DNA from 4 places in the Lysinibacillus sp. 2017 genome. Region 2 is predicted to be linked to each of the others. Evidence: a T-box and tRNA genes for the amino acid it is inferred to sense, from the RefSeq annotation. Region 2 holds a T-box; the other regions hold tRNA genes.
The links. The T-box of region 2 lies ahead of leuS (leucine--tRNA ligase). A T-box ahead of a tRNA ligase gene usually reads a tRNA of that ligase, here a tRNA-Leu.

Region 1 (3,317 bases), 1.2 Mb from region 2:
GTGTTTTTTCTTTACGACTAAAAATGATTCCTAAAGATGCTTGATGTAATGTTCCTATTCTGGACAAATCACTTGAACCGAGCACAATACCGTGCTTATCAGTTATTAATACATTATGACTAATGACATCACTAGTTGCATCAGCAATTTTTTGTGCCACATTTTCTAACATTTAATCCCTCCTACATCTAATTTTCACATATGAGTTAATTTCATAATTTTTATCCCTTCGGTATCAAGGGTCTTTAAACAATAAAAAAAGGGCACCTCCCCAATTTGGTATAATTCGAGTGACCAAACCAAAATTACCCAAGAGGTGAATGCCCTATGACTATTGTAAAACAAATAAGTCTATTTGTGAATTAATGAAAATGGAGAGTTCTCGCCGTTTCGATGCGATTCTTGCCAAATTCGATGTACAATCGATTTTTCAGTTGTTTTCTAAAAAGACAATGCGTGGTGCGCCACGTGAATTAAATTACGGTGCGATGATTCAATCGCTGATTATTCGTATTATAGAACGCATTCCAACTGTAAAGGACTTAGTTAAGCGCTTGGTCCATGATCCTCTATTTCGTTTGGATTGTGGGTTTCTTATCTCGGCCCCACTCTCCAATTACTGACCATCTATAAAGTTGAAGATAGCAAAGAATTGTTATTAAAGAATTCAATCTTTTAACCAGGAACTTTTGACAATCACTGAAATAACTCGCTTGAAACACAAAAAAAGTATGCAGCATATGCTACATACTTATATATGACCCGTACGAGAATCGAACTCGTGTTACCGCCGTGAAAGGGCGGTGTCTTAACCGCTTGACCAACGGGCCATGGCTCCGAAGGCAGGACTCGAACCTGCGACCTGCCGGTTAACAGCCGGATGCTCTACCAACTGAGCTACTTCGGAAAAATACTATGATGGGCCTAAATGGACTCGAACCATCGACCTCACGCTTATCAGGCGTGCGCTCTAACCAGCTGAGCTATAGGCCCTAACTTGGAGCGGGTGATGAGAATCGAACTCACGACATCAGCTTGGAAGGCTGAGGTTTTACCATTAAACTACACCCGCATATGGCGGTCCCGACCGGGATCGAACCGGCGATCTCCTGCGTGACAGGCAGGCATGTTAACCGCTACACCACGGGACCATTTGGTTGCGGGGACAGGACTTGAACCTGTGACCTTCGGGTTATGAGCCCGACGAGCTACCACTGCTCCACCCCGCGATAATACTATAAGGTTTCAGAAAAAATTGGTGGCGGCAGAGGGAGTCGAACCCACGACCTTTCGGGTATGAACCGAGTGCTCTAGCCAACTGAGCTACACCGCCAGAAAATTAATTGGTTATTCTTTATGATGGTTACTAGAAAATTGAATACTGAGTCACATTCAGAATTCATCATTTCATTTTAAAAATATATGGTGCGCTCGACAGGACTTGAACCTACAACCTTCTGATTCGTAGTCAGATGCTCTATCCAATTGAGCTACGAGCGCATTATATTAAAGGAAAATGGTGCGGGTGAAGGGAGTCGAACCCCCACGCCTTGCGGCGCTAGATCCTAAGTCTAGTGCGTCTGCCAATTCCGCCACACCCGCAGCAGATATATTATAAAACTGGTGTGCCATGAAGGACTCGAACCTTCGACCCTCTGATTAAAAGTCAGATGCTCTACCAACTGAGCTAATGGCACTCAAAAAGATAAAAATGGCTGGGGAACCTGGATTCGAACCAGGGCATGACGGAATCAAAATCCGTTGCCTTACCGCTTGGCTATACCCCAATAATTTTTCCCAAAAAAAATAAGCGAAGCGATGTCCTACTCTCGCAGGGGGAAACCCCCAACTACCATCGGCGCTAAAGAGCTTAACTTCTGTGTTCGGTATGGGAACAGGTGTGACCTCTTTGCCATCATCACTTCACTTGTACACGGATGTACTGGCGTCTACGTTGTCACAGGACGTGACGTTCTTAGTAGACGTTCCTTTTAGAAAGAATTGTTCTTTCAAAACTGGATAAACGTTTCATTGAGTTGTGCAATAAAATGTGGTTAAGTCCTCGACCGATTAGTATTCGTCAGCTCCATGTGTCACCACACTTCCACCTCGAACCTATCTACCTGATCGTCTTTCAGGGGTCTTACTTACTTGCGTAATGGGAAATCTCATCTTGAGGGGGGCTTCATGCTTAGATGCTTTCAGCACTTATCCCGTCCACACATAGCTACCCAGCGATGCTCTTGGCAGAACAACTGGTACACCAGCGGTGTGTCCATCCCGGTCCTCTCGTACTAAGGACAGCTCCTCTCAAATTTCCTACGCCCACGACGGATAGGGACCGAACTGTCTCACGACGTTCTGAACCCAGCTCGCGTACCGCTTTAATGGGCGAACAGCCCAACCCTTGGGACCGACTACAGCCCCAGGATGCGATGAGCCGACATCGAGGTGCCAAACCTCCCCGTCGATGTGGACTCTTGGGGGAGATAAGCCTGTTATCCCCGGGGTAGCTTTTATCCGTTGAGCGATGGCCCTTCCATGCGGAACCACCGGATCACTAAGCCCGTCTTTCGACCCTGCTCGACTTGTAGGTCTCGCAGTCAAGCTCCCTTATGCCTTTACACTCTTCGAATGATTTCCAACCATTCTGAGGGAACCTTTGGGCGCCTCCGTTACTCTTTAGGAGGCGACCGCCCCAGTCAAACTGTCCGCCTGACACTGTCTCCTACCCCGCTAAGGGGTATGGGTTAGAAGTTCAATACAACCAGGGTAGTATCCCACTGACGCCTCCTCCGAAGCTGGCGCTCCGGAATCTCTGGCTCCTACCTATCCTGTACAAGTTGTACCAAAATTCAATATCAGGCTACAGTAAAGCTCCACGGGGTCTTTCCGTCCTGTCGCGGGTAACCTGCATCTTCACAGGTACTATAATTTCACCGAGTCTCTCGTTGAGACAGTGCCCAGATCGTTACGCCTTTCGTGCGGGTCGGAACTTACCCGACAAGGAATTTCGCTACCTTAGGACCGTTATAGTTACGGCCGCCGTTTACTGGGGCTTCAATTCGCAGCTTCGCTTGCGCTAACCACTCCTCTTAACCTTCCAGCACCGGGCAGGCGTCAGCCCCTATACGTCACCTTACGGTTTTGCAGAGACCTGTGTTTTTGCTAAACAGTCGCCTGGGCCTATTCACTGCGGCTCTTCATGGCTATTCACCTTAAAGAGCACCCCTTCTCCCGAAGTTACGGGGTCATTTTGCCGAGTTCCTTAACGAGAGTTCTCTCGCACACCTTAGGATTCTCTCCTCGACTACCTG
Region 2 (3,317 bases):
TCCATCAGACGGGAAAGGAAAATTTATTTCAGTCATTAGTCTGTTCACTCCTCTAACATTTTATTTTATCATGTAGCTACAGTCTGTACTATTAGAAAATCTTTTTCTTGTACATTTTTCTCAACAGGAATAAACTTGGAGTTTGGATAAAAGTTGTAAAGGGAGGAAAACACGTGCCTAAAATAGTTTGGTTTTTAATACTTGGCACCTTTGTTAATACGGTCGGCAATTCATTTTTATGGCCTTTAAATAGTATTTATATACATGATCATTTAGGAAAAACATTAACAATCGCTGGGTTTGTTCTCATGCTAAATTCATTAGCAGGTGTATTTGGAAACTTAATCGGTGGATATTTGTTTGATAAATTAGGTGGATATAAAGCGATTTTAATTGGGGTTGTTTTAAATTTAATTTCGATTACATTATTAACCATTTGGCATGACTGGCCCCAATATGTCATTTTTTTAACGCTACTTGGCTTTAGCGGAGGAATGGTGTATCCAGCAATTTATGCAATTGCAGGGAGTGCATGGCCAGAAGGTGGTCGACGTGCGTTTAATGCCATCTTTTTAACAAATAATGTAGGGGTTGCAATTGGACCAGCATTGGCAGGAATAGTAGCAGATATTAAATTTGACTATGTTTTTAGTGCGAATTTAATTGCTTATATTTTATTCTTTTTAATCGTTGTGACAACATACAAGCGTTTTGACTCAAGTAGAATGGCGACAAAATCAATGGCAGATGATACTAAAAAAACACGCAATAAAGCGCCTATCATTGCGATTAGTATTTTAAGTATTTCACTAGTAATATGCTGGTTAAGCTATTCTCAATGGAGCGCAACGATTTCTTCGTATACACAAGGACTTGGCATGAGTTTATCGCAATATAGCTTATTATGGACAATCAATGGCTTTATGATCGTGGCGATTCAGCCGATTATTAAACCACTCGTTACCCATTGGGAAAAGAAAATAAAACATCAGCTCATATTCGGATTACTATTAATGTCTATTTCCTATATGGTTGTGTATTTTGCAGGTAGCTTTAAAATGTTTGCAGCAGCGATGGTCGTTTTAACATTTGGTGAAGTGTTCTTTACACCCGTTATTCCGATGATTGCAAACAAGTTAGCACCACCAGGGCAACAGGGCTTTTATCAAGGATTAGTGAATAGTGCATCTACAATTGGCCGAATGATTGGGCCGCTGTTTGGCGGTGCGATGGTCGATATTTATGGAATGCAAGTATTGATGTTCATATTGTTTGTATTAATCCTCCTTGCGATTATTCCTTGCTTATTATTTGATCGGGGTTTACAAAAGGCGGATCTTTAAACAGTTACTTGTACTTTTCCAGTGAATCCGCTAAAATGAATAGAAATAATAGATTTGACTGTGATGAGGAATAGTAAATGGTCGCACTTTTTAGAGAGCTAGTAGGTGGTGGAAGCTAGTAAGTGTTAAATTGAACTCGCCTCGGAGTTTGCTTTAGTGAAATTGATAGTAGCTAAAAGCCGTGTATTCGCGTTAAGAAAATCAAGCTGAGTGCTGTGTCACTAATTTGGGTGGTACCGCGGGAGTTTTAAATCCTCTCGTCCCTTCTTATTTATTTAAGAATGGGGCGAGTTTTTTTATTTTTGAAATATTCTGTTAAATTAGCTAAGATTATAAAAATAACGCAGTATCGTCTAAAGTCACAGAATAATTTACATTACGAGGAGGAAAAATTGTGAGCTTTAATCATCAAAAAATCGAAAAAAAGTGGCAGCAATATTGGGATGTTAACAAAACATTCAAAACAGAAAATGAAGCCGATAAACCAAAATTCTATGCATTAGACATGTTTCCGTACCCATCAGGTGCTGGTCTACACGTAGGTCACCCAGAAGGTTATACAGCAACAGATATTTTATCTCGTTTCAAACGTCTGCAAGGCTATAACGTACTTCATCCAATGGGCTGGGATGCTTTTGGTTTACCAGCGGAGCAGTACGCACTTGATACAGGGAATGACCCAGCTGAATTTACTGCGAAGAATATTGCGACGTTCAAACGTCAAATTCAAGAGCTTGGCTTCTCTTATGACTGGGATCGTGAAATTAATACAACAGACCCTTCATACTACAAATGGACACAATGGATTTTCACGAAATTAGTGGAGATGGATTTAGCTTATGTGGATGAAGTAGCTGTAAACTGGTGTGAAGCATTAGGTACAGTACTTGCTAATGAAGAAGTAATCGATGGTCTTTCTGAACGTGGAAATCACCCAGTAGTACGCCGTCCAATGCGTCAATGGGTGCTACGTATTACAAAATATGCAGACCGTTTAATTGATGATTTAGAAGAGGTAGATTGGCCAGAATCAATCAAAGAAATGCAGCGTAACTGGATTGGTCGTTCTGAAGGTGCACAAGTTCGCTTCGCAGTAGATGGAACAGATGCTTCATTTGAAGTGTTCACAACACGTCCAGATACATTATTTGGTGCGACATACTGTGTATTAGCTCCAGAACATAAGCTAGTAGCAGATATTACAGCACCAGAACAAAAAGCTGCAGTAGAAGCTTACTTAGAAAAAGTGGCATTAAAATCTGACCTTGAACGTACAGATTTAGCAAAAGAAAAAACAGGTGTATTTACGGGTGCTTATGCAATCAATCCAATTAACGGTGAAAAAATGCCGATTTGGATTGCAGATTACGTACTATCTACTTATGGTACAGGTGCAATCATGGCTGTTCCTGCACATGATGAGCGTGACTATGAATTCGCAAAAGAATTTGGCATCGAAATTAAAGCAGTATTAGAAGGTGGCGACATCGAGAAAGAAGCGTTCACTGGTGACGGTGTACACATTAACTCAGGCTTCCTAGATGGTTTAAATAAAATTGATGGTATCGCGAAAGCTATCGAATGGTTACAAGAAAACGGTGTGGGTGAAAAGAAAATTACGTACCGTCTACGTGACTGGTTATTCAGTCGTCAACGTTATTGGGGCGAGCCAATTCCAGTAATTCACTGGGAAGATGGTACAATGACAACTGTTCCTGTTGATCAGCTGCCATTAGAGCTACCAAAAACAACAAATATCCATCCTTCAGGTACAGGTGAATCACCACTTGCAAATATTGAAGAATGGGTAAATGTAGTAGACCCTATAACAGGCTTAAAAGGGCGTCGTGAAACAAATACAATGCCACAATGGGCTGGTTCTTCATGGTACTTCTTACGCTACATTGATCCAACAAACGAGACCGCAATTGCCGATCCAGAACTACTTAAACGTTGGTTACCAGCTGATATTTA
Region 3 (3,317 bases), 1.1 Mb from region 2:
ATCCAGCTGAAAACAGTTATAGTAATCCCAATGGCGTTGCTCTAAATACAAGAGCAAACAACGCACGAAACGCAGTTGACTCATCATTACGTAAAGGAAAAAACTGGTCCCTAACCCCAGATAAAAATCCAAGCAAAACATGGAACGGGGATTATTCATACGAGTCAGATGCTACCGATTCAAAAGGTCGTTTCTTAACGATTACAAATAGCACAAAAAATAGTTTCTCTGTTGCATACAATACGTTTGACGGTTGGGCTTCTGGTTCTGCAGAAGGAACAGCAACGATTGTATCCGATACAAAGGCACGCATGTCAAAGACCAGCAATGGTGACCGTTGTATTATTGAATTCCAAAAACAAGGTACTGGCATAAAAACTACTGAGTTTAACTGTGAAAATGCACGTGACAAAGGTACAAATTTCAATGGCATATTAAAACGTTAATTAAACTAAAATAACAGGCTACTTCAATTTGTACAATTGAAGTAGCCTGTTATTGCTTATCTTATTCACATTTCCTTAGAAATTTATACTTTCTTATCCACTAGAACAAAAAAGCACACCGCAAATGCGATGTGCTTCTTTATATATATGACCCGTACGAGAATCGAACTCGTGTTACCGCCGTGAAAGGGCGGTGTCTTAACCGCTTGACCAACGGGCCAATGGCTCCGAAGGTAGGACTCGAACCTACGACCTGCCGGTTAACAGCCGGATGCTCTACCAACTGAGCTACTTCGGAACAATTTATATGGTGGGCCTAAATGGACTCGAACCATCGACCTCACGCTTATCAGGCGTGCGCTCTAACCAGCTGAGCTATAGGCCCATATAAAAAATATGGTGGGTTTGGACGGAATCGAACCGCCGACACTTAGAGCTTCAATCTAATGCTCTACCAACTGAGCTACAAACCCACTATAAAATTTCATAAAAAAATGGCGGTCCCGACCGGGATCGAACCGGCGATCTCCTGCGTGACAGGCAGGCATGTTAACCGCTACACCACGGGACCAACATTAAGTAAATTATGAAAATGGAGGAGGTAGAGGGATTCGAACCCCCGCGCGGTTTAACCCGCCTGTTAGTTTTCAAGACTAATCCCTTCAGCCAGACTTGGGTATACCTCCGAAGAAAAAAATAAATATATGGTGGAGCCTAGCGGGATCGAACCGCTGACCTCCTGCGTGCAAGGCAGGCGCTCTCCCAGCTGAGCTAAGGCCCCATTATAATGGTCGGAATGACAGGATTCGAACCTACGACCCCTTGGTCCCAAACCAAGTGCTCTACCAAGCTGAGCTACATTCCGAATTTGTCATTTCATTTAAAAATATATGGTGCGCTCGACAGGACTTGAACCTACAACCTTCTGATTCGTAGTCAGATGCTCTATCCAATTGAGCTACGAGCGCTAAATTTTTTGTTTAAAGTAAAAATGGTGCCGAGGGCCGGAATCGAACCGGCACGGTGATCACTCACCGCAGGATTTTAAGTCCTGTGCGTCTGCCAGTTCCGCCACCCCGGCATTTTTTTGGAGCGGAAGACGAGGTTCGAACTCGCGACCCCCACCTTGGCAAGGTGGTGTTCTACCACTGAACTACTTCCGCAAAATGCATAAGATATTTTTATTCTGACAGTTATGAAATTAAAAACTGGTGTGCCATGAAGGACTCGAACCTTCGACCCTCTGATTAAAAGTCAGATGCTCTACCAACTGAGCTAATGGCACTCTATAGTGGTGCCGGCGAAAGGAGTCGAACCCTCGACCTACTGATTACAAGTCAGTTGCTCTACCAACTGAGCTACACCGGCACTATAGAAATGGTGGAGGATGACGGGCTCGAACCGCCGACCCCCTGCTTGTAAGGCAGGTGCTCTCCCAGCTGAGCTAATCCTCCATATATTCTAGCGAAGCGACGTCCTACTCTCACAGGGGGAAACCCCCAACTACCATCGGCGCTAAAGAGCTTAACTTCTGTGTTCGGTATGGGAACAGGTGTGACCTCTTTGCCATCATCACTTCACTATGACATGGATGTCATGTTAAAGAACATCCGTGTATATGTAGAAAGAATTGTTCTTTCAAAACTGGATAAACGTTTCATTGAGTTGTGCAATAAAATGTGGTTAAGTCCTCGACCGATTAGTATTCGTCAGCTCCATGTGTCACCACACTTCCACCTCGAACCTATCTACCTGATCGTCTTTCAGGGGTCTTACTTACTTGCGTAATGGGAAATCTCATCTTGAGGGGGGCTTCATGCTTAGATGCTTTCAGCACTTATCCCGTCCACACATAGCTACCCAGCGATGCTCTTGGCAGAACAACTGGTACACCAGCGGTGTGTCCATCCCGGTCCTCTCGTACTAAGGACAGCTCCTCTCAAATTTCCTACGCCCACGACGGATAGGGACCGAACTGTCTCACGACGTTCTGAACCCAGCTCGCGTACCGCTTTAATGGGCGAACAGCCCAACCCTTGGGACCGACTACAGCCCCAGGATGCGATGAGCCGACATCGAGGTGCCAAACCTCCCCGTCGATGTGGACTCTTGGGGGAGATAAGCCTGTTATCCCCGGGGTAGCTTTTATCCGTTGAGCGATGGCCCTTCCATGCGGAACCACCGGATCACTAAGCCCGTCTTTCGACCCTGCTCGACTTGTAGGTCTCGCAGTCAAGCTCCCTTATGCCTTTACACTCTTCGAATGATTTCCAACCATTCTGAGGGAACCTTTGGGCGCCTCCGTTACTCTTTAGGAGGCGACCGCCCCAGTCAAACTGTCCGCCTGACACTGTCTCCTACCCCGCTAAGGGGTATGGGTTAGAAGTTCAATACAACCAGGGTAGTATCCCACTGACGCCTCCTCCGAAGCTGGCGCTCCGGAATCTCTGGCTCCTACCTATTCTGTACAAGTTGTACCAAAATTCAATATCAGGCTACAGTAAAGCTCCACGGGGTCTTTCCGTCCTGTCGCGGGTAACCTGCATCTTCACAGGTACTATAATTTCACCGAGTCTCTCGTTGAGACAGTGCCCAGATCGTTACGCCTTTCGTGCGGGTCGGAACTTACCCGACAAGGAATTTCGCTACCTTAGGACCGTTATAGTTACGGCCGCCGTTTACTGGGGCTTCAATTCGCAGCTTCGCTTGCGCTAACCACTCCTCTTAACCTTCCAGCACCGGGCAGGCGTCAGCCCCTATACGTCACCTTACGGTTTTGCAGAGACCTGTGTTTTTGCTAAACAGTCGCCTGGGCCTATTCACTGCGGCTCTTCATGGCTATTCACCTTAAAGAGCACCCCTTCTCCCGAA
Region 4 (3,317 bases), 1.3 Mb from region 2:
CGATCTGGGCACTGTCTCAACGAGAGACTCGGTGAAATTATAGTACCTGTGAAGATGCAGGTTACCCGCGACAGGACGGAAAGACCCCGTGGAGCTTTACTGTAGCCTGATATTGAATTTTGGTACAACTTGTACAGGATAGGTAGGAGCCAGAGATTCCGGAGCGCCAGCTTCGGAGGAGGCGTCAGTGGGATACTACCCTGGTTGTATTGAACTTCTAACCCATACCCCTTAGCGGGGTAGGAGACAGTGTCAGGCGGACAGTTTGACTGGGGCGGTCGCCTCCTAAAGAGTAACGGAGGCGCCCAAAGGTTCCCTCAGAATGGTTGGAAATCATTCGAAGAGTGTAAAGGCATAAGGGAGCTTGACTGCGAGACCTACAAGTCGAGCAGGGTCGAAAGACGGGCTTAGTGATCCGGTGGTTCCGCATGGAAGGGCCATCGCTCAACGGATAAAAGCTACCCCGGGGATAACAGGCTTATCTCCCCCAAGAGTCCACATCGACGGGGAGGTTTGGCACCTCGATGTCGGCTCATCGCATCCTGGGGCTGTAGTCGGTCCCAAGGGTTGGGCTGTTCGCCCATTAAAGCGGTACGCGAGCTGGGTTCAGAACGTCGTGAGACAGTTCGGTCCCTATCCGTCGTGGGCGTAGGAAATTTGAGAGGAGCTGTCCTTAGTACGAGAGGACCGGGATGGACACACCGCTGGTGTACCAGTTGTTCTGCCAAGAGCATCGCTGGGTAGCTATGTGTGGACGGGATAAGTGCTGAAAGCATCTAAGCATGAAGCCCCCCTCAAGATGAGATTTCCCATTACGCAAGTAAGTAAGACCCCTGAAAGACGATCAGGTAGATAGGTTCGAGGTGGAAGTGTGGTGACACATGGAGCTGACGAATACTAATCGGTCGAGGACTTAACCACATTTTATTGCATAACTCAATGAAACGTTTATCCAGTTTTGAAAGAACAATTCTTTCTACATATACACGGATGTTCTTTAAATTAAAAGGAACGTCTACTAAGAGCGCCACGTCCTGTGGCAAAGTAGACGCCATGACATCCATGTCAAAGTGAAGTGATGATGGCAAAGAGGTCACACCTGTTCCCATACCGAACACAGAAGTTAAGCTCTTTAGCGCCGATGGTAGTTGGGGGTTTCCCCCTGTGAGAGTAGGACGTCGCTTCGCTTAATTTTTATAAAAAGTATAATGTATAAAGCTCTATTATGTCGGAGGGGTAGCGAAGTGGCTAAACGCGGCGGACTGTAAATCCGCTCCTTAGGGTTCGGCGGTTCGAATCCGCCCCCCTCCACCACTTTTTATAGGGGCATAGTTTAAAGGTAGAACTACGGTCTCCAAAACCGTCAGTGTGGGTTCAATTCCTACTGCCCCTGCCAATTTTTAAATAAACAATATAATAGTGGCGGTTGTGGCGAAGTGGTTAACGCACCGGATTGTGATTCCGGCATTCGTGGGTTCGATTCCCATCAGTCGCCCCATTTTTAATATAAAAAATTAAAAACTTTGGGGTATAGCCAAGCGGTAAGGCAACGGATTTTGATTCCGTCATGCCCTGGTTCGAATCCAGGTTCCCCAGCCATTTTTAGTGCCATTAGCTCAGTTGGTAGAGCATCTGACTTTTAATCAGAGGGTCGAAGGTTCGAGTCCTTCATGGCACACCAGTTTTATAATATGTCTGCTGCGGGTGTGGCGGAATTGGCAGACGCACTAGACTTAGGATCTAGCGCCGCAAGGCGTGGGGGTTCGACTCCCTTCACCCGCACCATTTTTAATTTTAAAATAATAGTTTAGCGCTCGTAGCTCAATTGGATAGAGCATCTGACTACGAATCAGAAGGTTGTAGGTTCAAGTCCTGTCGAGCGCACCATTTTACGGAATGTAGCTCAGCTTGGTAGAGCACTTGGTTTGGGACCAAGGGGTCGTAGGTTCGAATCCTGTCATTCCGATCACAAATGAGGCCTTAGCTCAGCTGGGAGAGCGCCTGCCTTGCACGCAGGAGGTCAGCGGTTCGATCCCGCTAGGCTCCACCATAAAGATTAACAAATAAAGATACTGGCGGTGTAGCTCAGTTGGCTAGAGCACTCGGTTCATACCCGAAAGGTCGTGGGTTCGACTCCCTCTGCCGCCACCAAATTTTTCAAAATAATAGTATTATCGCGGGGTGGAGCAGTGGTAGCTCGTCGGGCTCATAACCCGAAGGTCACAGGTTCAAGTCCTGTCCCCGCAACCAAACTTTTCAAAATAATAGTATTATCGCGGGGTGGAGCAGTGGTAGCTCGTCGGGCTCATAACCCGAAGGTCACAGGTTCAAGTCCTGTCCCCGCAACCAAACTTTTCAAAATAATAGATTATCGCGGGGTGGAGCAGTGGTAGCTCGTCGGGCTCATAACCCGAAGGTCACAGGTTCAAGTCCTGTCCCCGCAACCAAACTTTTCAAAATAATAGATTATCGCGGGGTGGAGCAGTGGTAGCTCGTCGGGCTCATAACCCGAAGGTCACAGGTTCAAGTCCTGTCCCCGCAACCAACTTTTCAAAATAATAGATTATCGCGGGGTGGAGCAGTGGTAGCTCGTCGGGCTCATAACCCGAAGGTCACAGGTTCAAGTCCTGTCCCCGCAACCAACTTTTCAAAATAATAGTATTATCGCGGGGTGGAGCAGTGGTAGCTCGTCGGGCTCATAACCCGAAGGTCACAGGTTCAAGTCCTGTCCCCGCAACCAAATGGTCCCGTGGTGTAGCGGTTAACATGCCTGCCTGTCACGCAGGAGATCGCCGGTTCGATCCCGGTCGGGACCGCCATTTGTGGGTTTGTAGCTCAGTTGGTAGAGCATTAGATTGAAGCTCTAAGTGTCGGCGGTTCGATTCCGTCCAAACCCACCATATGCGGGTGTAGTTTAATGGTAAAACCTCAGCCTTCCAAGCTGATGTCGTGAGTTCGATTCTCATCACCCGCTCCAAAATAGGGCCTATAGCTCAGCTGGTTAGAGCGCACGCCTGATAAGCGTGAGGTCGATGGTTCGAGTCCATTTAGGCCCATCATAGTATTTTTCCGAAGTAGCTCAGTTGGTAGAGCATCCGGCTGTTAACCGGCAGGTCGTAGGTTCGAGTCCTACCTTCGGAGCCATTGGCCCGTTGGTCAAGCGGTTAAGACACCGCCCTTTCACGGCGGTAACACGAGTTCGATTCTCGTACGGGTCATATATAAGTATGTAGCATATGCTGCATACTTTTTTTGTGTTTTATAAGGATTTGAATTTTTGGTAAAACAACTTTAACAGTTTCTGGCGAATTAGAAGC

Region 1: it has a tRNA-Leu gene. The T-box ahead of leuS (leucine--tRNA ligase) is inferred to sense a tRNA for this amino acid. The anticodon was not compared.
Region 3: it has a tRNA-Leu gene. The T-box ahead of leuS (leucine--tRNA ligase) is inferred to sense a tRNA for this amino acid. The anticodon was not compared.
Region 4: it has a tRNA-Leu gene. The T-box ahead of leuS (leucine--tRNA ligase) is inferred to sense a tRNA for this amino acid. The anticodon was not compared.

Annotation. Positions count from the first base shown of each region.
Region 1 covers NZ_CP029002.1:305,890-309,206, reverse strand. Annotated here, with positions in the region: gene DCE79_RS01455 (CdaR family transcriptional regulator) at 1-172, opposite strand, end outside; partial or broken gene DCE79_RS18695 (IS5/IS1182 family transposase) at 435-602, shown strand; tRNA gene DCE79_RS01445 (tRNA-Glu) at 759-830, opposite strand; tRNA gene DCE79_RS01440 (tRNA-Asn) at 832-907, opposite strand; tRNA gene DCE79_RS01435 (tRNA-Ile) at 920-993, opposite strand; tRNA gene DCE79_RS01430 (tRNA-Gly) at 999-1,072, opposite strand; tRNA gene DCE79_RS01425 (tRNA-Asp) at 1,076-1,151, opposite strand; tRNA gene DCE79_RS01420 (tRNA-Met) at 1,155-1,229, opposite strand; tRNA gene DCE79_RS01415 (tRNA-Met) at 1,257-1,333, opposite strand; tRNA gene DCE79_RS01410 (tRNA-Arg) at 1,424-1,500, opposite strand; tRNA gene DCE79_RS01405 (tRNA-Leu) at 1,518-1,602, opposite strand; tRNA gene DCE79_RS01400 (tRNA-Lys) at 1,622-1,697, opposite strand; tRNA gene DCE79_RS01395 (tRNA-Gln) at 1,713-1,787, opposite strand; rRNA gene rrf (5S ribosomal RNA) at 1,811-1,926, opposite strand; rRNA gene DCE79_RS01385 (23S ribosomal RNA) at 2,051-3,317, opposite strand, start outside.
Region 2 covers NZ_CP029002.1:2,829,902-2,833,218, reverse strand. Annotated here, with positions in the region: gene DCE79_RS13740 (tRNA modification radical SAM protein MnmL/YtqA) at 1-36, opposite strand, end outside; gene DCE79_RS13735 (MDR family MFS transporter) at 174-1,343, shown strand; T-box leader at 1,395-1,611, shown strand; gene leuS (leucine--tRNA ligase) at 1,738-3,317, shown strand, end outside.
Region 3 covers NZ_CP029002.1:225,659-228,975, reverse strand. Annotated here, with positions in the region: gene DCE79_RS01075 (S-layer homology domain-containing protein) at 1-446, shown strand, start outside; tRNA gene DCE79_RS01070 (tRNA-Glu) at 595-666, opposite strand; tRNA gene DCE79_RS01065 (tRNA-Asn) at 669-744, opposite strand; tRNA gene DCE79_RS01060 (tRNA-Ile) at 755-831, opposite strand; tRNA gene DCE79_RS01055 (tRNA-Phe) at 844-919, opposite strand; tRNA gene DCE79_RS01050 (tRNA-Asp) at 942-1,017, opposite strand; tRNA gene DCE79_RS01045 (tRNA-Ser) at 1,040-1,132, opposite strand; tRNA gene DCE79_RS01040 (tRNA-Ala) at 1,152-1,227, opposite strand; tRNA gene DCE79_RS01035 (tRNA-Pro) at 1,235-1,311, opposite strand; tRNA gene DCE79_RS01030 (tRNA-Arg) at 1,338-1,414, opposite strand; tRNA gene DCE79_RS01025 (tRNA-Leu) at 1,439-1,527, opposite strand; tRNA gene DCE79_RS01020 (tRNA-Gly) at 1,535-1,609, opposite strand; tRNA gene DCE79_RS01015 (tRNA-Lys) at 1,656-1,731, opposite strand; tRNA gene DCE79_RS01010 (tRNA-Thr) at 1,739-1,814, opposite strand; tRNA gene DCE79_RS01005 (tRNA-Val) at 1,825-1,900, opposite strand; rRNA gene rrf (5S ribosomal RNA) at 1,911-2,026, opposite strand; rRNA gene DCE79_RS00995 (23S ribosomal RNA) at 2,126-3,317, opposite strand, start outside.
Region 4 covers NZ_CP029002.1:1,531,817-1,535,133, forward strand. Annotated here, with positions in the region: rRNA gene DCE79_RS07075 (23S ribosomal RNA) at 1-921, shown strand, start outside; rRNA gene rrf (5S ribosomal RNA) at 1,072-1,187, shown strand; tRNA gene DCE79_RS07085 (tRNA-Tyr) at 1,231-1,314, shown strand; tRNA gene DCE79_RS07090 (tRNA-Trp) at 1,323-1,396, shown strand; tRNA gene DCE79_RS07095 (tRNA-His) at 1,423-1,498, shown strand; tRNA gene DCE79_RS07100 (tRNA-Gln) at 1,525-1,599, shown strand; tRNA gene DCE79_RS07105 (tRNA-Lys) at 1,606-1,681, shown strand; tRNA gene DCE79_RS07110 (tRNA-Leu) at 1,701-1,785, shown strand; tRNA gene DCE79_RS07115 (tRNA-Arg) at 1,811-1,887, shown strand; tRNA gene DCE79_RS07120 (tRNA-Pro) at 1,893-1,966, shown strand; tRNA gene DCE79_RS07125 (tRNA-Ala) at 1,975-2,050, shown strand; tRNA gene DCE79_RS07130 (tRNA-Met) at 2,075-2,151, shown strand; tRNA gene DCE79_RS07135 (tRNA-Met) at 2,176-2,250, shown strand; tRNA gene DCE79_RS07140 (tRNA-Met) at 2,275-2,349, shown strand; tRNA gene DCE79_RS07145 (tRNA-Met) at 2,373-2,447, shown strand; tRNA gene DCE79_RS07150 (tRNA-Met) at 2,471-2,545, shown strand; tRNA gene DCE79_RS07155 (tRNA-Met) at 2,568-2,642, shown strand; tRNA gene DCE79_RS07160 (tRNA-Met) at 2,666-2,740, shown strand; tRNA gene DCE79_RS07165 (tRNA-Asp) at 2,744-2,819, shown strand; tRNA gene DCE79_RS07170 (tRNA-Phe) at 2,825-2,900, shown strand; tRNA gene DCE79_RS07175 (tRNA-Gly) at 2,904-2,977, shown strand; tRNA gene DCE79_RS07180 (tRNA-Ile) at 2,983-3,056, shown strand; tRNA gene DCE79_RS07185 (tRNA-Asn) at 3,069-3,144, shown strand; tRNA gene DCE79_RS07190 (tRNA-Glu) at 3,147-3,218, shown strand.